2 regions of the Mesorhizobium sp. DCY119 genome follow, and region 2 is predicted to be linked to the other one. Evidence: riboswitches for the same ligand, from Rfam matches in the RefSeq annotation. Region 2 holds a riboswitch; the other holds the start of a gene.

Region 1 (11,182 bases), 1.6 Mb from region 2:
CTCATGGGCCGCCATTCTGGCGGTGCCGACGGCGCTCGCAGGCATCTACGGCATGAATTTCAGCGACATGCCCGAGCTGAGGATGGAATACGGCTATCCGATGGTGCTGACGGCAATCGCCGCCACTTGCGCCTTCCTTTACTGGCGGTTCCGCAAGAACGGCTGGCTGTGATGAAGGGGGAAAGAGAATAGCGAGTAGAGAGTAGATTAGGCGATTGCGCTTCGCGAACCGTCGCACTGCTTTCTATTCACTATTCACTATTCACTATTCACTATTCACTATTCACTATCAGCGGCTTCTGCGCCGCTCCGATGCCGGCTGGAAAGCGATCTTCGAGTGGTACTTGCAATAGGGGCCGCTCTCGGCAGCGTCGTTGCCGCAGAAGTGGAATTCTTCCGTCAGCGGGTCGCCATTCGGCCACTTGCAGGTGCGCTCGTTGAGCTCGACGAGCTGAAGATGCCGCGAGATCGGGACGACCACATTTTCGACGGGGCGCAGATAGTGGCGAGCCACCGGCTCGGCATCGAACTGCGTCTGCAGCGCGGTTGCGCCGATCGAGGTCGTCACTGTGCGCGTGGTGGTCGTGGCGCGCGGCGCGGTCTTGACGCCGGTCGACGCGTGCACCGTCTTTTTCTGGCGGGCCGGCGCTGCCGTCGAGCGGCCGCGGCTCGAAAGCTTCAGGCGGTGGACCTTGCCGATGACGGCATTGCGGCTGACGCCGCCAAGCTGGGCGGCGATCTGGCTGGCGCTCAGGCCTTCGGCCCACAATTTGCGGAGGGTTTCCACTCGCTCGTCAGTCCAGTTCATGAGAGCATGCTCCTGCTTGTGCGTGCGACCTCCCGGAATCCATTCCCGTCCCGACAAATGCTCGGGGTGACACCACATATATTCGGGTGATTGGGTTTGCCGCACCAAATCTGGTTATTTCTAGACTTCAAACTACCTTATCGGCTGACTCGGTGACAAGAGTCCGGGGTGCCACACGAATCGGTTTTTTGGGTTTTCAACAACTTGCCGCAATAAAGGTGGCTTATTGGGCCAAGTTGTCCGCCGCGCGCTTCTGCGCGACGTTTTCGTTGACTTTGTGACCGGAAACGAAATATGCCCGTTAAGGCCGCCGCTTGAGGCGGCTTTTTTGGTTTTCCGGTCCCGGAGACGCATATAATGAGCGGTTCGGCGCTTTACGAGACTTTCGCACGTGCACCCCTGGCTTTCGACAGGGGCGAGGGCACCTGGCTGGTTGCGGATGACGGCCGACGCTTCCTCGATTTTGCCGGCGGCATCGCCGTGAATTCGCTCGGCCATGGCCACCCCCAGCTCGTCGCCGCTCTCACCGAGCAGGCCGGCAAGCTGTGGCACACCTCGAACCTTTATGAGATTCCGGGCCAGCGCCGCCTTGGCGAGCGGCTGGTCGCAGCGACCTTCGCCGACAAGGTGTTCTTCACCAATTCGGGCGCGGAGGCGCTGGAATGCGCCATCAAGACGGCGCGGCGCTATCAATATGTCAGCGGCCACCCGGAAAAGTTCCGCACCATCACCTTCGAGGGCGCTTTCCACGGCCGCACGCTGGCAACCATCGCTGCCGGCGGCCAGGAAAAATACCTCGAAGGCTTTGGTCCCAAGGTCGACGGTTTCGACCAGGTTCCGTTTGGCGATATCGCAGCGGTCGAGAAGGCGATCACGCCGGAGACGGCGGCGATCCTGATCGAGCCGATCCAGGGCGAGGGCGGCATTCGCGAAGTGCCGACGGCGTTTCTGAAGCGCCTGCGCGAGCTTTGCGACCAGCACGGCCTGCTGCTGATTTTCGACGAAGTGCAATGCGGCATCGGCCGCACCGGCAAGCTGTTTGCCTATGAATGGACCGGCGTGACGCCGGACCTGATGGCAATCGCCAAGGGCATCGGCGGCGGCTTCCCCGTCGGCGCCTGCCTTGCCACCGACGAAGCGGCTGTCGGCATGACGGCCGGCGTCCACGGCACCACCTTCGGCGGCAACCCGCTCGCCATGGCGGTCGGCAATGCCGTGCTCGACGTGGTGCTGGAAGACGGCTTCCTCGACGAGGTCAAGCGCAAGGCGCTGCTGATGAAGCAGGGGCTGGCCGCGATCTCCGACGAATTTCCCGAAATCATCGAAAGCGTGCGCGGCACCGGGCTGATGCTCGGCCTGAAATGCAAAGTGCCAAACACCGCAGTCAACGGCGCGCTGCGACAGGAAGAAATGCTGGCGGTGCCTGCGGGCGACAACGTCGTGCGCCTGCTGCCGCCATTGACCGTTACGGACGATGAGATCCGCGAAGCGCTGTCGCGCATCCGCGCTGCCGCCAAGGGCTTGTCCGAAGCCGCCGCATGAGCTGAAACAACACCTCCGGGGTTTGCTATGACCAGTGGTATCCGCCACTTCACCGATCTTTCCGCCGTTTCCGAAACGACGCTGCGCGGCATTCTCGACGATGCCGTCGCGCGCAAGGGACGCCTGAAGGCCGGCGAGCGCTCGCGACCGCTGGAAGGCAAGGTTCTGGCGATGATCTTCGACAAGCCGTCAACCCGCACGCGCGTTTCCTTCGATGTCGGCATGCGCCAACTCGGCGGCGAGACGATCATGCTCACCGGCACCGAAATGCAGCTCGGCCGCTCCGAGACCATCGCCGACACCGCCAAGGTGCTGTCGCGCTATGTCGACGCGATCATGATCCGCACCACCTCGCATGAACGCCTTCTCGAACTCACCGAGAATGCAACGATTCCGGTCATCAACGGTCTGACCGACGACACCCACCCGTGCCAGCTCATGGCCGATGTGATGACCATCGAGGAACATCGCGGCCCGGTCGCCGGCAAGACGGTGGCCTGGGTCGGCGACGGCAACAATGTGCTGCATTCGCTGCTGGAAGCCTCTGCACGCTTCCGCTTCAACCTCAATGTCGCGGTGCCGGAAGGCAGCGAGCCGGAGCAGAAATATGTCGACTGGGCCAAAGGCAATGGCGGCACGGTCAATTTCACCCGCAGCCCCGAACAGGCGGTGGAAGGCGTCGATGCGATCGTCACCGATTGCTGGGTGTCGATGGGCCAGGAGCATCGCGCCCGCGGCCACAACATCTTCCAGCCTTATCAGGTCAACGAAGCACTGATGAAGCGCGCCAAGCCCGACGCCCTGTTCATGCACTGCCTGCCGGCGCATCGCGGCGAGGAAGTCACAGACGAGGTCATCGACGGGCCGAACTCGGTTGTCTTCGACGAGGCTGAAAATCGCCTGCATGCGCAAAAGGCTGTGCTTGCCTGGTGCCTCGGCGCTTAGAGACCGCCTGCTAATTCTACCCTGCCGGTCATCTGACGCGGCAGGACGGGTTATCAAACGGTCTCAGGGCCGCGAAGCTGTGAAAGCTTGATCCTGAAGGCTTGCATGCCTATCTGGGGCAGATCACATTAAACTGTCGTTTGAACGAGCGGTTTCCGGGCGATGAGTCTTGCCTGTCCGGAGACTGTAAAAGGGATTTGGTCTGGTGGCTGACACGGAACGCAAGCTTGGCGAATTCGGCTTTGCCGGTGATGACAATGTCGTACCTTTCGAGGTCGGCCCGCTCGACGTGCGCGGTCGCATGGTCCAGCTCGGGCCGCTGCTCGACCGGATACTGGCGCGGCACGACTATCCCGAACCCGTCGCCCGGCTGCTGGCCGAGGCGGTGGTGGTCACCGTTCTGCTCGGCACCTCGCTGAAGTTCGAAGGCAAATTCATCCTGCAGACCCGCACCGACGGGCCTGTGGACATGCTTGTCGCCGATTTCACCACGCCGCATTCGCTGCGCGCCTATGCGCGTTTCGATGCCGAGAGGCTGCAGGCGCTGCTCGATGCCGGCGAAGACAAGCCCGAGACGCTGCTCGGCAGCGGCGTTCTGGCGCTGACCATCGACCAGGGCACGCATATGCAGCGCTACCAGGGCATCGTCCAGCTCGACGGCACGACGCTGGAAGAGGCTGCGAAAACCTATTTCCGCCAGTCGGAGCAGATCCCGACCGACGTGAAGCTGTCTGTCGGCAAGCTCGTGCTGCCGGCCGAAGGCGGCCGCCGCGAGCATTGGCGCGCCGGTGGGCTCTTGGCGCAGTTCCTGCCCAAGGCACCGGAGCGCCTGCGCATGCCTGATCTTCACGGCGGCGACGGCGACCCGGGTGCGGACGCGCAGGAAGTCACCGACAATGCCTGGCAGGAACTGCTGGCGCTGGTCGCGACCGTCGACCACACCGAACTGCTCGACCCGACGATCGGGGCCGAGCGGCTGCTCTATCGCCTGTTCAACGAGCACGGCGTGCGCGTCTTCGAGCCTATCGAAATACGCGACGAATGCTCCTGCTCGCGCGAAAAGATCCGCGGCATCCTCGACGGCTTTTCCGCCGAGGAGATCACCGACAGCGTCGAGGACGGCGTCATCCGCGTGAACTGCGAATTCTGCTCGAAGGCGTATGAGTTCGAGCCGGCGGAGTTTTCGACGGAGGCTTGAGGGCGGCGCCGCCCCTCACCCTTACCCTCTCCCCGTGAAGGACGGGGAGAGGGGGTCGTCAGCGTTGGAGCTTCATCCTTCTCCCCGTCGCTATACGGGGAGAAGTGCCGGCAGGCGGATGAGGGGTAGCGCAAACCTGCCCGGATAACCTAATTCACCGTCCGCTTCGTCCCCGGCAGATCCAGCGAAAACGCCGGTATATCCACGTCGAACATTTCGTCGCGCGCGTTGCGCATGGTGTAGCGGCCGACCATGATGCCGGATGGCGTGGTGAGCGGGCATCCGGACATGTATTGATAGCTGTCGCCGGGGTTCAATTCCGGCTGCTCGCCGACGACGCCTGCGCCGCGCACTTCCTCCACGCGCCCGAGACCGTCGGTGATGTGCCAATAGCGCGACAGAAGCTGCACGAACTCGTCCGACTGGTTGGCGATGGTCACGCGGTAGCCCCAGACAAAGCGGCTCTGCGCAGGGTCCGAGCGTTCCTCCAGATAGAAAGGCTCGACACTCACCTCGATGTCGCGCGTGATGGCGCTGTACATATGTCTGCTACTCCAACTCGAACAAGACTCCGCCGACATGGCCGGCAGGTCAACAACCCTAAGCGATAAACCGCGCGATTGTGATTTCCGCAAGGCGGCGTTTCGCGTCTATTGGGTAAATCGGAGGCGGAGATTCCAATATGCTGGATGGCTGGGCGCGCAAGCGCATCGATCCCGCGCTTGAGGCGATCGGCGGCAGGCTGGCGCAGGCTGGCGTCTCGGCCAATGCGGTGACGATCGCCGCCTTTGCCGTCGGTGTCGCCGCGGCGATAGCCATTGCCCAAGGCCATTTCCTGGCCGGCCTTGCCCTTCTGCTCGTCAGCCGCCTTGGCGACGGGCTCGACGGTGCGGTGGCGAGGGTGCGCGGGAAGACCGACCTCGGCGGCTATCTCGATATCGTGCTCGATTTTGCCTTCTACGGCGCGATCCCGCTCGGCTTCGTGCTGGCCGATCCAGCAGCGAATGCGGTTGCAGGCGCAGTGCTGCTCTTGTCGTTCTACGTCAACGGCTCCAGCTTCCTCGCCTACGCGATCATGGCCGAGAAGCGGAAATTGGAAGGCGAGGCGAGGGGAGAAAAGTCGCTGTTCTTCACCACCGGGCTGGCGGAAGCGACGGAGACGCTGGCCGTCTTCGTCGCCTTCTGCCTGTTTCCGGCGTGGTTTGCGGTCATCGCCTATGTCTTCGCGGCGGTGACGTTTTATACCGCCCTGTCGCGCGTTGTGCTGGCAGGGCGGGTGTTTCGTTAAGGCGCGCCTCTTGCCTCGCCCCGTTTAGGGGGAGAGGGAAGGCGAAGCCCGGCTTACCGGGCGGAGCAGGGTGAGGGGCAGCGCCGACGTTGATCGTTAGTGTTCGACGTTGGCACTGCCCCTCATCCGCCCTTCGGGCACCTTCTCCCCGTAAACGGGGAGAAGGAAAGATGGCGTCGACGTTACCCCGCCGCCTTCAGCGCCTTTTCGATATCCTCAAGCAGGTCATCGGCGTCTTCCAGCCCCAGCGAAATGCGCAGCGTGCCGTCGCCGATGCCGAGCTCAGCGCGCGCCTCGTCGGTCAGGTTCTTGTGCGTGGTCGTGGCCGGATGGGTGATCAGGCTCTTGGAATCGCCGAGATTGTTGGAGATCAGGATGATATCCAGCGCGTTCTCGAAGGCGAAGGCCGATTTCTTGCCGCCCTTCAAGTCGAGGCAGATCAGTGTCGAGCCACCCTTCATCTGCTTCTTGACGATGTCGGCCTGCGGATGGTCGGCGCGGCCCGGATAGATGACGCGCGAAACTTCCGGCCGGCCGGCGAGGAAATCGGCGACTTTCGAGGCGTTCTCGCTCTGCTGGCGCACGCGCAGTGGCAGCGTTTCCAGGCCTTTCAGCAGCGTCCAGGCGTTGAATGGCGACAGGCTCGGCCCGGTGTGGCGGAAATAGTCGTGCAAATTCTCGTCGATCCACTCCTTGTCGGAGAGGATGACGCCGCCGAGACAGCGGCCCTGGCCGTCAATGTGCTTGGTGGCCGAATAGACGACGATATGCGCGCCGAGTTCCAGCGGTTTCTGCAAGAGGGGCGTGGCGAAAACATTGTCGACCACCAGCTTTGCGCCGATCGAATTGGCAAGGGCTGCGACCGCTGCGATGTCGACCACTTCCAGCGTCGGGTTGGTCGGGCTTTCCAGGAAGAACAGCTTGGTGTTGGGCTGGACCGCCTTTTCCCAGTTCTCGATCTGGGTGCCGTCAACCAGCGTCGCCTCAATGCCGTATCGCGGCGCCAGCGTCTCGACCACCCAGCGGCAGGAGCCGAACAGCGCGCGCGCGGCAACGATATGATCGCCGGCCTTCAGGCTGCACAGCACCGCGGCGGTGACGGCGGCCATGCCCGACGCCAGTGCGCGCGCGTCTTCAGCGCCTTCAAGGGCGCACATGCGCTTTTCGAACATGTCGACAGTGGGATTGGCGTAGCGCGAATAGATGAAGCCGGGCTCTTCGCCCTTGAAACGGGCCTCGGCGGCTTCCGCCGTGTCGTAGACATAGCCCTGCGTCAGGTAGATTGCCTCGGCCGTCTCGCCGAAACCGGAGCGCAGAACGCCGGAATGAACGAGTTGCGTTGCGGGCTTCCAATTCTGCTTCTTGTTCGTCATAGCCTTGATCCAAACACAAAAAAACCGGCCGCGAAAAGTCGCATGCCGGTCCACAGACGGCCCTTTAGCGACTTGTTTAACGTGGCTGCAAGCCGACCGGCCAAATCACCACGGGATAACGGTCCTTTAGACCCCGTGCCTTCTTGCGTCAATGCCGGACATCGTTAAACCTCGCCCCTTCATCGCAGGAGTAGAAGTTTGCGGCAGTCGGGTATTCTTCCGGATCGGGACATCGCAGCGCTTTTCCAGTCGGGGGCGCTGGTTGCTGCGCGTCCGCTCGACAATGACCAGATCCAACCGGCCAGCCTCGATCTCAGGCTCGGCGAAAAGGCCTGGCGGGTGCGCGCCAGCTTCCTGCCGGGTCCAGGCCACAAGGTGAGCGAAAAGCTCGACCGGTTGCGCCTGCACGAGATCGACCTGACCGCCGGTGCTGTGCTGGAAACCGGCTGCGTCTACATCGTGCCGCTGCTGGAGCGCCTCGCTTTGCCGACGACGATCTCGGCCTCGGCAAACCCGAAAAGCTCGACGGGCCGGCTCGACATCTTCACCCGGGTCATGACCGACAACGGCCAGGAGTTCGACAAGATACCGGCCGGCTATTCCGGGCCGCTCTATCTCGAAGTCAGCCCGCGCACCTTTCCCATCATCGTGAGGACGGGTTCGCGCCTGTCGCAGATACGCTTCCGCACCGGCAATGCGCTGCTTTCGGAAGCGGAGCTGCAGGAGCTGCACCGCACCGAGACGCTGGTCGCTTCCGACACGCCTAACATCTCGGGCGGCGGCATTGCGCTTTCCATCGATCTCAACGGCGACAAGGATGGGCTGGTCGGCTATCGCGGCAAGCATCACACCGGGCTGGTGGACGTGGACAAGCGCGCCGCGCAGGACGCGCATGATTTCTGGGAGCCGCTCTACAAGCGCGGCGCGGGCGAACTGGTGCTCGACCCGGATGAATTCTACATCCTGGTCAGCCGCGAGGCCGTGCATGTGCCGCCTGGCCATGCCGCCGAGATGACGCCTTTCGATCCGCTGGTCGGCGAATTCCGCGTCCATTATGCCGGTTTCTTCGATCCCGGTTTCGGCCATTCGAAGGCCGGTGGCACCGGCAGCCGCGCCGTGCTGGAAGTGCGCAGCCACGAGGTGCCGTTCATCCTTGAACATGGGCAGATCGTAGGCCGCCTCGTCTATGAGCACATGCTGTCGCGGCCGCAGGCGCTCTACGGTACCGATCTCGGCTCGAACTATCAGGCGCAGGGCCTGAAGCTTTCGAAGCATTTTCGCACCGATAGCTGACGGCGCAGCCTGCGCATAACACGCAGCCACGCCATCAGGTATTATTCGCGAAACGCGTGCTGCAGCTGCTCGGTGAACGGCTTGGTCAGATAGGATAGCGCCGTGCGCATCCCGGTCTGGATGAAGGCCTCTACCGGCATGCCGGGCTTCAGCTGGATGCCTTCGAGCTTCTTGATCTCGCCATCGATCAGCGTGATTTCGATCGGGTAATAGACCTCGCCGGTGGCCTGATCGGTGGTCACGTCGGGCGCGATGGTGGTGACGTCACCCATCAATTCCGGGGTGACGCGCTGGCTGAGCGAGGTGAAGCGCAACCGCACTTCCTGACCGATATGGATGTTGTCGATGTCGCGCTGCCCGACCCGCGCCCTGACGATAAGCGCGTCGCTTTCGGGTATGATCAGCATCAACGGCTCGCCCGAGCCGATCACGCCGCCAACGGTGTAGACGTTCGACTCGTGGACATAGCCTGAAAGCGGGGCCGTGATATCGATCCGCTTCAGCTTGGCGATCGCCGCCGTGCGCTGCTCTTCGAGCGTCGCCAGCTTGGCGCGGACCTCGCCCAGCGTGGTCAGCGCCTCGCTGCGCCACTCCTCGTCTTCCTGGATGATGCGAAGCTTGGTTTCGCTGATCGTCCCGCGCAAGCGACCTATCTCGGCCTGGATCTGGCCCATGTCGCCATCCAGCATCGCGCCCTGCCGCTCCAGTGCCAGGATACGGCTTTGCTCGACAAGACCCTTGGCGCGCAGCGTTTGCAGCGATTCCAGCTCGCGGCCGAGAATTTCCACCTGCCGCTGCTTGGCGGCGAACTGGGACTCGAGGCCGGAAATCTGCCCGCCGATCTGCTCGACCTGCTCGGCAAGTTGCTTTTTCTTGCCCGTGAGCGCGTCCAGCTTCGATTTCAGAAGCTTCTGCTGCCCCTCGAGAATGGTCTGCAGCCGGCCGCTGTTCTGGTCCCCCGCCAGGCTCTCGGGCAGGTCCAGTGCCGGCCGCATGTCACGCTCTGCTTCCAGGCGCGCACGCTCGATCAGGAACTCGTCCCTCTGCGATTCGATGATGGCGAGGTTGGCCCTTGTTTCGGTGTCGTCCAGCCGGATGAGGAGATCGCCGGCATTGACGTGGTCGCCGTTGCGCACCGCAAGCTTGGCGACGATGCCGCCTTCAAGATGCTGCACCTTCTTGGCATTGTTCAGAACCGACATCTTGCCGCGTGCGATGACGGCGCCGGCGATATCGGTGGTCGCAGCCCAGCCGCCAACGCCTCCGACGAGGAGGAGGACGACGAGAACGCCGAAGACCTGCGTCATGCGCAGCGATTTTTGCGTTACGCTCATGATACGCGCACCGGACCTACGCTGAATTTGGAGATGTTCTGCGCGGCTGGCTGTGGTTGGGGCTGAGGCTGTGGTTGCGGTGTGGCCACACGGGTCACTTTCTTCAGAACCTCTTCCTTGGGTCCGAACTCGACCTGCGCGCCGTCGGCCATGAACAGCAGCTGGTCCACCGCATTCACGGCACTCGGCCTGTGGGCCACGACGATGACGGTGGTGCCGTTCTTGCGCAGCGACAATATGGCGTTGTGGAGTGCGGCATCGCCGATGGAATCCAGATTGGAATTCGGCTCGTCGAGAATGATCAGCGCGGGGTCACCATAGACGGCCCTTGCCAGGGCGACACGCTGCCTCTGTCCCGCCGACAGCTGCACGCCGTCGATGCCGAGCTGGGTGTCGTAGCCATTTTCGAAGCCGAGCGACAGTTCGTGAACGCCGGCAAGCTTGGCTGCGGCGATGATCTTGTCGGGAGTCGCATCGGGATCGAAACGGGAAATGTTCTGCGCCAGCGTTCCCGGCAGCAGGGCGGCGTCCTGCGGAAGATAGCCGATATGCCTGCCGAGCGTGTCGCGGTCCCACTGGTCGAATTTGGCGCCGTCCAGCCGTACGTCTCCCTGGGTATGCGGCCAGATGCCGAGCAGGGCCTTGGTCAGCGTTGTCTTGCCCGAACCGGAGGGCCCAATAATGCCCAGGCCGGCGCCGGGCTCGAGCGAGAACTGCACGCGCGAAACGAGCGGCTTTTGTTTTCCCGGAGCAAGGCAGGCAAGTCCCGAAACGCTGAGCCGTCCCACCGGCTTCGGCAGGGCCATCGGCGAATGGCCGGCCTGCGCGTCGGCGCTCAGCAGTGCCTTGAGGCGTGCCCAGGACCGCCGTGCGCCGATCATCATGCGCCACTGGCCGATCAACTGGTCTATCGGCGCCAGCGCCCGCGACATGATGATCGAGCCTGCAACCATCGCGCCGGGCGTGATCTGCTGCTTGATGGCCAGCCATGCGCCGACCGCCAGGATTCCCGACTGAAACAGCAGGCGCAGCGATTTCGAAAGCGACGACAGCATCGTGGCGCGATTGCTCGTCGCGCTGTGAAGTCCCATCGCCTTGGCCTTCTGCACGAGCCAGCTGTCATTCAGCGCTCCGCTCATGCCCAGCACCGTGACGATCTCGGATTGCCGGCGTACTTCCTCGGCAAAGCGATGAGCGTCTTCGGAAGCCGTTGCCGCAGACATCTGCCGCTTGCTGGTCAGGAGTTCGGTCAGCACCGCCAACACGACAAGAACGATGGCGGCAGCGAGCGCGAAGGTGCCCATCACCGGATGGAAAATATAAATGGCCGCGATGTACACCGGAACCCATGGCACATCGAAAAAGGCTGCCGGCCCCGCGCTGGAAAGGTAGCTGCGCACG
Region 2 (11,182 bases):
CGCCGCATCCTCTGGCTGGCGGCCTTCGTCGTGCTGCTGTTCGGCGGCTACAGCGTCGGCTGGTTCTATCTGGCCGGCAAGGTCGAGACCAAGGCCAAAGCCGAGATCGCCTCGCTGAACCGCGACGGCATGGTTGCCGAATGCACCAATCCGGTCGCACGCGGCTATCCGTTCCGCCTCGGCCTTTTCTGCGACCACGTCGCCTTCGAAGATGCCGGCCGTGGCGTCAGCGTTTCGGCAGGCAACTTCCGCTCGGCGGGGCAGATCTACGACCCGACCCACCTGATCGCTGAAATCGACGGACCGGCGCGCATCGACGTGCCTCAGAGCCAGCCGCTTGCGCTGACCTGGGACAATCTGCGCGCCAGCGTGCGTCTGGCGCAGCCTTTGCCGGAACGCGTTTCAGTGGAGGGCAAGATGCTGAAGGCGGCTACCGATGCCGGTGCCCCTCTGCTCGCCGCCGATACATTCGAAGGCCATGTGCGCCCGAACGGCCAGGACCTCGACCTCGCCGGCAGCTTCGCCGGATTGGCGCTGGATTCCTCGCTGGTCGAGGGCAGAACCCTGCCCCTGCTCTCCGGCGACACCGACCTCACCGTCAAGAACGGCGTGACGCTTATCGCCCAGAAGGCCCAGTCGCTGCGCGGCCAGTCCGGCACGATCCGCTCGCTTGATCTCTCCACCAGCGAAACAGCCGGCCTCTCCCTGAGCGGACCCTTCTCGGTGGGCGAGGACGGGTTGCTGGACGCGCAGTTCAAGCTCACCGTCCGCGACCCGCAGGGACTGGCGATGGCGCTCAGCGAGGCGATCCCGGAAAAGAGCGAGCAGATTCAGCAGGGGTTTGCAGCTCTTTCCATGCTCGGCAGTGCGCCATCCTTGCCCCTGAAGATCAGCAAGGGCAGGGCTTCATTTGGCTTCATCAAGCTCGGGAACGTCCCGCCGCTGAAATAGCGCTGCGCGCCTTTACGACGTTTTGGCTGGATGCTCGATCGCCTGGCGGCCGAAGTCGGGCGCATCGATTTCCTGGCCGGCCTCGATGATCGAGCGGCGCACGGCACGGGTGCGCGTGAACATATCGAACAGCTTGTCGCCATCGCCCCAGCGGATCGCCCGCTGCAGCGACGCCAGGTCTTCCGAGAACCGCGCCAGCATTTCCAGGATCGCGTCCTTGTTGTGCAGGCACACGTCGCGCCACATGGTCGGGTCCGAGGCGGCGAGACGGGTGAAGTCGCGGAAACCGGACGCCGAATATTTGATGACTTCCGACTTGGTGACCGCCTCCAGATCGTCCGCCGTACCGACGATGTTGTAGGCGATGATGTGCGGCAAATGCGAGACGATCGCCAGCACCATGTCGTGATGCTCGGGGTCCATCGTGTCGATGTTGGAGCCGCAGCGCCGCCAGAACTCCGACAGCTTTTCGAGCGCTTCCGGGTCGGTGCCCGGCAGCGGCGTGAAGATGCACCAGCGGTTTTCGAACAGGTCGGCAAAGCCGGCATCGGGGCCAGATTTTTCCGTGCCCGCCAGCGGGTGGCCGGGGATGAAATGCACATTGGCCGGCATATGCGGGGCCATCTGCGCAATCACCGAGCCTTTGGTCGAGCCGACATCGGTGACGATGGCGCCGGCCTTCAGCGCGGGTGCGATTTCGGCAGCGACCGCGCCGGAAGACCCGACCGGCACCGAGATGATGACGAGATCGGCATCCTTCACCGCCTCGGCGGCGCTGGTGGTGTAGCTGTCGCCGAGCTTCAGTTCCTCGGCGCGGGCAAGTGTTTCAGGGCTGCGGGTGGCGATGGAAACGTGGCCGGCAAGGCTCTCCCGGCGGATGACGCGCGCCAGCGACGAGCCGATGAGGCCGATGCCGACAAGGGCTATCTTTTCAAACAGGGGTTCGGACATTTCTTCAACTTTTCAGGAATTCGGTGAGTGCGGCGACTACGCCGCGATTGGCGTCTTCGGTTCCGACTGTCATCCGCAGCGCGTTGGGAAAACCGTAGCCGGCAACGCGCCGCAGGATATAGCCCCGCGCACTCAGATAATCGTCCGCCGCTGCCGCCGAATGCCTGGCATCGTCCGGGAAATGGATCAGCACGAAATTGCCGACGCTGGGCGTGACCCTCAGGCCGAGCCCGGAAAGCTCTTCGCTCAGCCAGCCGAGCCACTTCTCGTTATGCGCCACCGTGCGCTCGACATGGGCGCGGTCGCCCATCGCCGCCACGCCGGCCGCGATGGCAACGGCATTGACGTTGAACGGCCCGCGCATGCGCTCCATCGCCTCGATGATGTGCGTAGGCGCATAGACCCAGCCGATGCGCGCGCCACCAAGGCCGTGGATTTTTGAGAAAGTGCGGGTCATGACGACGTTCTGCGCGCCGGCCACGAGCTCAACGCCCGCCTCGTAATCGTTGCGGCGCACATATTCGGCGTAGGCCGCATCGAGCACCAGGAGCACGTTCTTGGGCAGGGCCGCGTGCAGGCGGCGCACCTCCTCGAACGGGATGTAGGTGCCGGTCGGATTGTTTGGATTGGCGAGGAACACGACCTTCGTCTTCGGCGTCACAACGGCGAGGATGGCGTCGACATCGGCGCGCTCCTCGGTCTCCTTCGCCACCACCGGCACAGCACCGGCAGCCTTGATGTAGTTCTGGTAGACGAGAAAACCGTGCTCGGTGTAGACGCCCTCGTCACCCGGCTGAAGATAGGTCTGGGCAAGCAGGCCGATGATCTCGTCGGAGCCGTTGGAGCAGACGATGTTGGCCGGGTTCAGGCCATGCGCCTCGGCAATCGCCTGGCGCAGCTTCGAAGCCGAGCCGTCGGGATAGAATTCGAGCTTGCCCGCGACCTCGCGCACCGCTTCGATCGCTGCCGGCGATGCACCGAGCGGGTTCTCGTTGGACGACAGCTTGTAGACCTTGGTGACCCCCGCCGGCGCAGCACTCTTGCCGGGGATATAAGCCGCAATGTCCATGACGCCGGGTTTCGGCTGGGGGCGGCTGGGCTCATTGGCTTTCGTCATCGCGGGAATTGTCCGGGTTTTTGGGGAATTTCGAGACGCAAGCGAAATACAAGTCGCCGGTGCGCTTGTCGAGAAAAAGCTTGCCCGTTGACGGCGCTCCGGCGCAGTCGTAAAAGACTGTCACGTTCCGTGGTGATTTGGCCGGTCGGCTTGCAGCCACGTTAAATAAGTCGCTAAAGGGACCGATAACGACTCAATTCGTTCGGACCGGTAGCGATTTCGCCGCCGGTCTTTTTTGTTTTGGAGTTTGTGCGATGCCGATCAAGATTCCCGATCAGCTCCCCGCCCGTGAGGTGCTTGTACGCGAAGGCGTGTCCGTGATGGACGAGCGCACGGCGCTGCGCCAGGACATCCGTCCGCTGCAGATCGCCCTGCTCAACCTGATGCCCAACAAGATCCGCACGGAAACGCAGTTCGCGCGGCTGATCGGCGCCTCGCCGCTTCAGGTGGAGCTGACGCTGGTGCGCATCGGCAATCATGTGGCGAAGAATACGCCCGAGGAGCATCTGATTTCCTTCTACCGGACCTGGGAGGAAGTCAGGCACCGCAAGTTCGACGGTTTCATCATCACCGGCGCGCCGATAGAGCTGCTGGACTTCGAGGATGTCACCTACTGGAACGAGCTCCAGCGTATCCTCGATTGGACGGTGACCAACGTCCACTCCTCCTTCTTCATCTGCTGGGGAGCGATGGCCGCCGCCTGGCATTTCCACCAGGTTCCCAAATACACGCTCGACAAGAAGGCCTTCGGCGTCTTCCGCCATCGCAACCATGCGCCAGCCTCGCCCTATCTTGCAGGCTTCTCGGACGATTTCGCCATCCCCGTTTCCCGCTGGACGGAGGTGCGCAGCGCCGACATAAAAGCGGACACGGGCCTGGACCTACTGATGGAATCGGACGCGACCGGCCCCTGCCTGCTGGCTGAAACGGCCGGCAACCGGCTCTATATGTTCAACCACATCGAATACGATTCCACCTCGCTCAAGGACGAATACGACCGCGACGTCGCCGCCGGCACGCCGATCGACGTCCCGCACGGCTATTACCCCGACAACGATCCTGCCCGCCCCCCGCTCAACCGCTGGCGCTCGCACGCCCACCTGCTCTTCGGCAACTGGATCAACCAGGTCTATCAGACGACGTCTTTCAATCTGGAAGATGTCGGAGGGGCGTAGCCCTCTCCCTCCCCCTTGAGGGGAGGGTGGCGGCAAAGCCGCCGGGCGGGGTCGCTGCGGCAGTGCTCGACGTTCCTTTTGCGCTGCGCGCTGCCTTAACCGACCCCCTCTGGCGCTGCGCGCCATCTCCCCCTCAAGGGGGGAGAATACGCCGACGCACTTCATCGCTGCCCTCCCTCCCCTGAGGTACGAGCGCAGCGAGCCTCGAAGGACGCACCCATTCCCAAAAGCGCCGCCATGTCACAACCCCGTACGATTCTCCGGCTACGGTCGCACTGACATCGGCGAATCGCCAAGGCGCGATTGGCAAATGCCGACGCCCGCGCGAAAACGCTTGGTGCTCTCCACCCAAAAGGGTTACGAAGATGAAGATGCGCCATTGCCGCAGGAGAAAAAGCTTTTGAGCGACCCGGAATACGGAACGTCCAGACGGGAACCACGCCTGCTTGGCCTTTCCACGCCCTCGCGCATTCCGTTGATCCCGCCGCTGACGGCAGCGCGCTGGCTGCTGGTGCTGATCGTCGCCGCCGGCATCTATTTCTTCAACGGTTTCCTGGTGCCGGTTCTGGCGGCGCTGGTGATCGCCTTTGCGAGTTGGCCGCTGTACCGCAGGCTTCTCGACGCCGTTTCCGGCAACAGGACAGTCGCAGCCACGCTGGCGATCCTGTTCATCGTCACCTTCCTCGTCGTGCCGATCGTGCTGGCCGGAACCTACACCGTCAACGAGGTGCGGGAATGGTTCGGCTGGGCCGTCGAGACCAACAAGCACGGCGCGCCGACACCCGCCTGGATAGTCGCCCTGCCCATCGCGGGCGAATGGTTCGACCAGCAATGGACGCGCTATATCGGCCATCCCGGCGCGATTGGCGAACTTATCCAGATCATCAGTGGCGCCAATATCGGCAGCATCTATCGCGGCGTTCTGGCCGCCGGCGGCGGGGCGTTCAACCTGCTTCTGACGTTGCTTTTCATGCTGATTGCGCTGTTCTTCGTCTATCGCGACGGCGAGAGTTTCGCAGCCCAGATCGGCCGGCTCGGCGAACGCATATTGCCGACGCGCTGGGAGCGGATTTCCGGCGTGGTGCCGGCAACCATCAGCTCGACGGTGACCGGCATGACGCTGATCGCCATCGGCGAAGGCGTGGTGCTGGGCATCGCCTACTGGATCGCCGGCGTGCCCTCGCCGGTGACGCTCGGCGTGCTGACCGGCGTCATGGCGTTGATACCGGGCGGCGCACCGCTGTCGTTCACGCTCGTCTCGGCCTATCTGGTGGCGCGCGGCTCGCCCATTGCCGGCATCAGCCTGTTTGCCTGGGGCGCGATCGAGCTGTTCATCGTCGACAAGACGCTGCGGCCCAAACTCGTCGGCGGGCCGATCAAGCTGCCCTTCCTGCCGACCTTCTTCGGCCTGATCGGCGGCGTGAAGACAATGGGTTTCCTCGGCCTGTTCATCGGTCCGGTGCTGATGGCGCTGCTGGTTGCGATCTGGCGCGAATGGCTGCGCGAGGTCGAGCAGGCGGACACACGCCCTTCTGAAAACGTCACACAGATATCCGGCGAACTTCTGCCCGAACGCGAACCGCGACGGCTGGTGGGCTCGGAATAGAGCCCGAAGCCTATCCCTTCAAACTCGCCGCGATCAGCCGGTCGGCGTTGACGGCAACGGATGCCGCCGGGCCGCCGGGGCCGAAAAGCTGGCCCGAAACATAGGCACCTTCGAGCAGAAGCAGCAGGCCGTCGCCCAGCGTGTCGCCATCCTCGGCGCCCATTTCGGCAGCCATGGCGCGCAGGCGGCGGCGCAATTCACGCTTGTTGTTTTCGCCCACCTGGCGGGCCGGATTGTCATGCTCGGGATATTCGACCGCCGCATTGGTCATGCCGCAGCCGCGATAGTCCTGCGTCACCGCCCGCTTTCCGACGCGGGTGAGAAAGGCTTTGATCTGCGCGCGCGGATCGCCCGGATGAGCCGCCACTGCCTCGTCGAAGCGCTCCCAGAACTCGGCCTCATAGGCGCGCAGATAAGACGCGGCGAGCTCGTCCTTCGACGGGAAGCTGCGGTAAAGGCTGGGCTTGGTGACGCCGGCCTGGCGCACGATCTCGTCGACGCCGATGGCGCGGATGCCCTCGCGATAGAACAGGTTTCGCGCCACACCCAATATGCGATCGGCAGCGCGTAGCGGTGGCGTCGCCTCATCTGAATTGGCAGTTTCTGACAGTTGCGTAGCAGCTTTTTCGGGTGACATGAATAAACTCGCTTGACAATGTTACTGACCGGTACGTATCAATGCGTATTCTGAAACGTACCGGTCAGTAACATGAACATAATACAGAACCGTCCCTTTGGCCAGCGCTATGCTTTCGTGGTTGTCGCGGTCATCTTTGTTTCGCTGCTGATCGCCGCCGGCATGCGCTCGGCACCCAGCGTGCTGATGCTGCCGCTGGAGGAAGCCTTCGGCTGGCGGCGCGACGCGATTTCGCTGGCAGCCGCCATCGGCATCTTCCTCTACGGTCTCGCCGGCCCGTTCGCGGCCGCATTGATGGACCGGGTCGGCCTGCGCCGCACGGTGATGGCGTCGATCGCGCTGATGTCGGCCTCCACCGCGCTCAGCCTGTTCATGACCGAGCCGTGGCACCTGGTCGCCACATGGGGCATCTTTTCCGGCATCGGCTCAGGTGCAGTGGCCTCGGTGCTGGGCGCCACCATCGTCAACCGCTGGTTCAAGACCAATCGCGGCCTGATGATGGGCCTGATGTCGGCCTCGAGCGCCACCGGCATGCTGGTGTTCCTGCCGGCATTGGCAGCGCTTGCGCAGTATGGCGGCTGGCGGCCGGTGGTGATCACGGTTTCGATCGCGACCGCCGCCCTCCTGCCGCTGGTCTATTTCCTGGTACCGGAGCGGCCCTCCTCGATCGGCCTGGCGCGCTATGGGGCCGAAGGCGACAACGAGCAGGACGCGCCCGCCACCCAAGGCAATTTCCTCACCACGACGCTCGGCACGCTGCGCCGCGCCGCCGGCACGCGAGTGTTCTGGTATCTCTTCGCCACCTTCTTCATCTGCGGCTTCACCACCAACGGCCTCGTCGGCACGCATCTCATCGCATTCTGCGGCGACATGGGCATTCCCGAGGTTCGCGCCGCCGGCCTGCTGGCGCTGATGGGCGTGTTCGACCTGATCGGCACGACGCTGTCGGGCTGGCTCACCGACCGTTTCGATCCGCGAAAACTGCTCGGCGTCTATTACGGCATTCGCGGCCTGTCGCTGATCTACCTGCCCTATTCCGGCTTCTCGGGCCTGAGCCTGACGATCTTCGCCATCCTCTACGGGCTCGACTGGATCGCCACCGTGCCACCGACCCTGCGCCTCGCCAATGAATCCTTCGGCGACCGCTCCGGCCCGCTGGTGTTCGGCTGGATCGTCGCCGGCCACCAGGTCGGCGCGGCGACTGCTGCCTTCTTCGGCGGTGCGCTGCGCGAGATGCAGGGCGACTACGTTCTCGCCTTCCAGATCGCCGGCATGACGGCAATAGCAGCCGCAGCGCTCTCGCTGCTCATCGACCCGGCCGAAACGCGAGGCAGAGAGGTCATGCAGCCGGCTTAGGGTCAGAACCCGTGCTTTCCCGCGCATGGCGCCCGGCGCCCTGCGGCGTCAGCACCGGCATGAAGACGCGGCGCGACGCGCGCTGGGCGACTGGCACACCCTGGTAGAGGCGCTTCTGTGCCTCCACCACGATGACGCCGGAAAAGATCGGCCAGAAACGCCGGCCCGAGCGCTCGAGTATATTGTGGAAGCGCAGCATGAAACGGCGGCGCGAGGGCGGAAACATGAGCGCCTCCGACCAGGCCGAGGGCGTGAAATTGGCATCGCGCAGCAGCTCGTTGAGCTGGCCGCGCGAGAACGGCCGGCCGGTGCCGAAGGGCGTGTGCTCGAAGCGCGCCCAGACGCCGCGCCGGTTGGGCACGACGATGACGACACGGCCCGCCGGCGACAGCACGCGCCAGACCTCCTTCAGCGTTTCGCGCGGATTTTCCGCATGTTCCAGCGAATGCACCAGCAGCATGCGATCGATGGAGGAATCGACCAGCGGCAGTTCCTCGTCGAACACCAGCGCCGTGGAAGACGGCCGCGACGGCGGCCAGTTCACCGCCCCCTGCGTTGCCGGCATGAAGGCAAAGACCCGCTCGGCATCGCTGCCGAAGCGGTCGAGCCAGGGCAGCGCATAGCCGAGTCCGACCAGCCGCTCATTGGGAATGCCGGCCCAGACCGAGGCCAGCGCCATGCCGATCGACTGCTCGGCGACGCGCCCGAGCGTGGTGCTGTAGAAGGAACGAAGATCGACAATGTCCGAATTCATGGCGCGACGGTAGCGGCCTTGCCGCGCAAGCACAACAAAGGGCTTGGCCCAATCGCGGTTTGGATCGAGCCGGGTTGCAATGACGAACAGCGATAGGCACTAACCGGTGGGAACATCGGGCTCGCGGCATGGGCCCTCCGGTCTTGAGGCAGCATGGTCGACCTTCTTGTCACATACATGGAGATGGTGGCGCCACCGAGAGGTGCGGCCCTCCCCATGCCAATCGCCGGTGTCAGCATAGGGCGGGAAACCCTCGATCCGGCGGACTACCTGGTTCTATATCGCGCCGTTGGTGAGCCGTTGCAGTGGGACCAGCGGTTACGGATGCCGGCAGATGAGCTCCACCATTTTCTCGGCAACCCAGCCACACATATTTATGTCCTGCGCGTTATCGGAAAGAGCGCCGGCCTTTGTGAATTTCATGGCGTAGGAATCCCGGAAGTAGAACTTACCCACTTCGGCCTGATTGGCGAATTTCAGGGCCGAAAACTCGGCCCCTATCTGCTGGACACCGCACTTCGCGAAATCTGGTCTCGCGCGCCTTCTCGCGTCTGGCTTCACACCGATACTCACGATCATCCGAAGGCACAATCGACATATAGGCGCGCCGCGTTTCAGATTTACACGCAACGCGTTGAAACATTTCCGGACTAGGCACAGGTTGAAGCCAGCCCTATCGTCGCCACCAAACCAAGGAGACTGCCGATGACGCTGAGGATCGAACAATTCATGTGCCGGAGCGACAATTTCGGCGTTCTGGTGCATGACGGCGAAACCGGGCAGACCGCACTCATGGACGCGCCGGAACAGGCGCCGATTCTGGCGGCGGTGCGTCGCACCGGCTGGACGCCGAACGTGATCCTGACCACGCATCACCATGCCGACCACGTCGAGGCCAACCTGGCGCTGAAGGAGCGATTCGGCCTGCGTATCATCGGACCGGAGGCGGAAGCGGCAAAAATCCCCGGCATCGACGAAACGGTGGAAGACGGCTCGGTTTTCAGCTTCGGCAGCCAGCAGGTCCATGTCATCGAGACGCCGGGGCATACGGCCGGCCATGTCTGCTATTATTTTCCGGACGCCAAGGTGGTGTTCACCGCCGACACGCTGTTTGCGCTGGGCTGTGGGCGGCTGTTCGAGAAGCCGGCGGCGGCCATGTTCGAATCGCTGAAGAAGCTCGCCGCACTGCCGCCGGAAACCAAGGTCTATTGCGGCCACGAATACACGCTGGCCAATGCCCGCTTCGCGCTGTCGGTCGACCCGACCAATTCGGCCTTGAAGGAACGTGCGGCCAGGATCGAAAAGCTGCGTGCCGACGACAAGCCGACGCTGCCGACGACGATCGGCGAGGAACTGGCGACCAATCCCTTCCTGCGCTGGCACGACCCGGCGATCCGCAAGAATCTTGGGCTGGAAAAGGCTTCCGACGTCGAGGTCTTCGCCGAGATCCGCAAGCGCAAGGACGTATTCTGACGATGGACGCCGCGTCGATCATCGAGACGCTGGGCATGAAGCGTCACCCGGAAGGCGGCTGGTATGCCGAGACCTTTCGCGACGCGACGGCGCGCAATCCGCGTGGCCATTCGACGGCAATCTATTTCCTGCTCGAAAAGGGTGATGTTTCGGCCTGGCACCGGGTCCGGGACGCCGTCGAGGTCTGGCACTATCATGCCGGGGCACCGTTGACGCTGCGCATGCATCAGGAAGGCGGCGGCGTGAGCGAGCATCGCCTCGGGCCGGATCTTGCGGCAGGCGAGCGTCCGCAGCATGTCGTGCCCGCCGGCTGGTGGCAGACGGCGCAAAGCCTTGGCGACTGGACGCTGGTCGGCTGCACCGTAGCGCCGGGATTTGAGTTCGCGCAGTTCGAGCTGGCGGAGAAGGGCTGGGAGCCTACCGCCCCAGCAGAAACCCGAGCGTAATCAGCGCCTGCCCCGCATAATAAAGCACCCAGACGGCATAGCGCCTCCAGACGCCGCGCGGCGAGCCGGCGGGCAGCAGGAACTTTTCCGTGGCCAGCAGCGCGTCAGAGGCCATGAACAACACAGCGCCCAAAATTGCCCAGGAATAATCCAGCGTCAGCGACGTGACGCCCATGGCGAGGATCGCCAGGACATAGACCGCGATCGGCAGCCGCAGGCCGGCATCGACGCGCGGCCATAGCGTCTTGAGCATGCCGAAGGCGAAGACGCCCATGGCCAGAGCGCCGGCGATGCGCAAGGGCGACGACAGAAACGCTGCAATCGTGCTGCCGGAAACGACGAACAGGACGATGTAGAACAGATGCCCGGCAAGAAAGGCGCAGAGCCCGCCGAGAAACGCCTTGTCGCCATCGCGCGACAGAAAGGCGTCGCCGACAGCACTCAGCGCCAGCGCGCCGACGAGCAGGAACGGCCCGCCCTGCTGGAAAGCGAGCAAGGCCAGCAGAGCGACCGCCGCAGTTTTCACGCCGGTGCGCCGGATCGCCGGCGGCGCGTCGAGCATCATGCAATAGACCAGCGCCGACATTGCCGAGAAGAACAGCGTGCCGTTGGCCGTCGCTTCGATACCGCCGGGAAAGGGCATCATGCCTGCGCCCTCGCCGCTTGAGACTTGCCGAACAGCAGCGACTTGGCAGCCAGCACCGCACCGCCGGTGA

The links. Region 2 has a riboswitch for S-adenosylmethionine ahead of metA (homoserine O-succinyltransferase). Riboswitches for the same ligand answer to the same signal wherever they lie in the genome.
Region 1: another riboswitch for S-adenosylmethionine. It lies ahead of DZG07_RS21725 (O-succinylhomoserine sulfhydrylase); the one in region 2 lies ahead of metA (homoserine O-succinyltransferase).

Annotation. Positions count from the first base shown of each region.
Region 1 covers NZ_CP031834.1:4,439,782-4,450,963, reverse strand. The annotation lists gene DZG07_RS21760 (magnesium and cobalt transport protein CorA) at 1-172, shown strand, start outside; gene DZG07_RS21755 (GcrA family cell cycle regulator) at 290-808, opposite strand; gene DZG07_RS21750 (aspartate aminotransferase family protein) at 1,166-2,350, shown strand; gene argF (ornithine carbamoyltransferase) at 2,378-3,295, shown strand; gene DZG07_RS21740 (Hsp33 family molecular chaperone) at 3,501-4,493, shown strand; gene apaG (Co2+/Mg2+ efflux protein ApaG) at 4,643-5,035, opposite strand; gene DZG07_RS21730 (CDP-alcohol phosphatidyltransferase family protein) at 5,176-5,781, shown strand; gene DZG07_RS21725 (O-succinylhomoserine sulfhydrylase) at 5,964-7,154, opposite strand; SAM riboswitch at 7,199-7,276, opposite strand; gene DZG07_RS21720 (2'-deoxycytidine 5'-triphosphate deaminase) at 7,353-8,447, shown strand; gene DZG07_RS21715 (HlyD family type I secretion periplasmic adaptor subunit) at 8,489-9,781, opposite strand; gene DZG07_RS21710 (type I secretion system permease/ATPase) at 9,778-11,182, opposite strand, start outside.
Region 2 covers NZ_CP031834.1:1,204,910-1,216,091, reverse strand. The annotation lists gene DZG07_RS05930 (DUF2125 domain-containing protein) at 1-951, shown strand, start outside; gene DZG07_RS05925 (prephenate/arogenate dehydrogenase family protein) at 964-1,902, opposite strand; gene hisC (histidinol-phosphate transaminase) at 1,907-3,019, opposite strand; SAM riboswitch at 3,139-3,217, shown strand; gene metA (homoserine O-succinyltransferase) at 3,274-4,194, shown strand; gene DZG07_RS05910 (AI-2E family transporter) at 4,595-5,800, shown strand; gene DZG07_RS05905 (TetR/AcrR family transcriptional regulator) at 5,811-6,437, opposite strand; gene DZG07_RS05900 (MFS transporter) at 6,510-7,793, shown strand; gene DZG07_RS05895 (class I SAM-dependent methyltransferase) at 7,777-8,547, opposite strand; gene DZG07_RS05890 (GNAT family N-acetyltransferase) at 8,701-9,201, shown strand; gene gloB (hydroxyacylglutathione hydrolase) at 9,253-10,020, shown strand; gene DZG07_RS05880 (cupin domain-containing protein) at 10,023-10,466, shown strand; gene DZG07_RS05875 (lysoplasmalogenase) at 10,438-11,112, opposite strand; gene DZG07_RS05870 (EamA family transporter) at 11,109-11,182, opposite strand, start outside.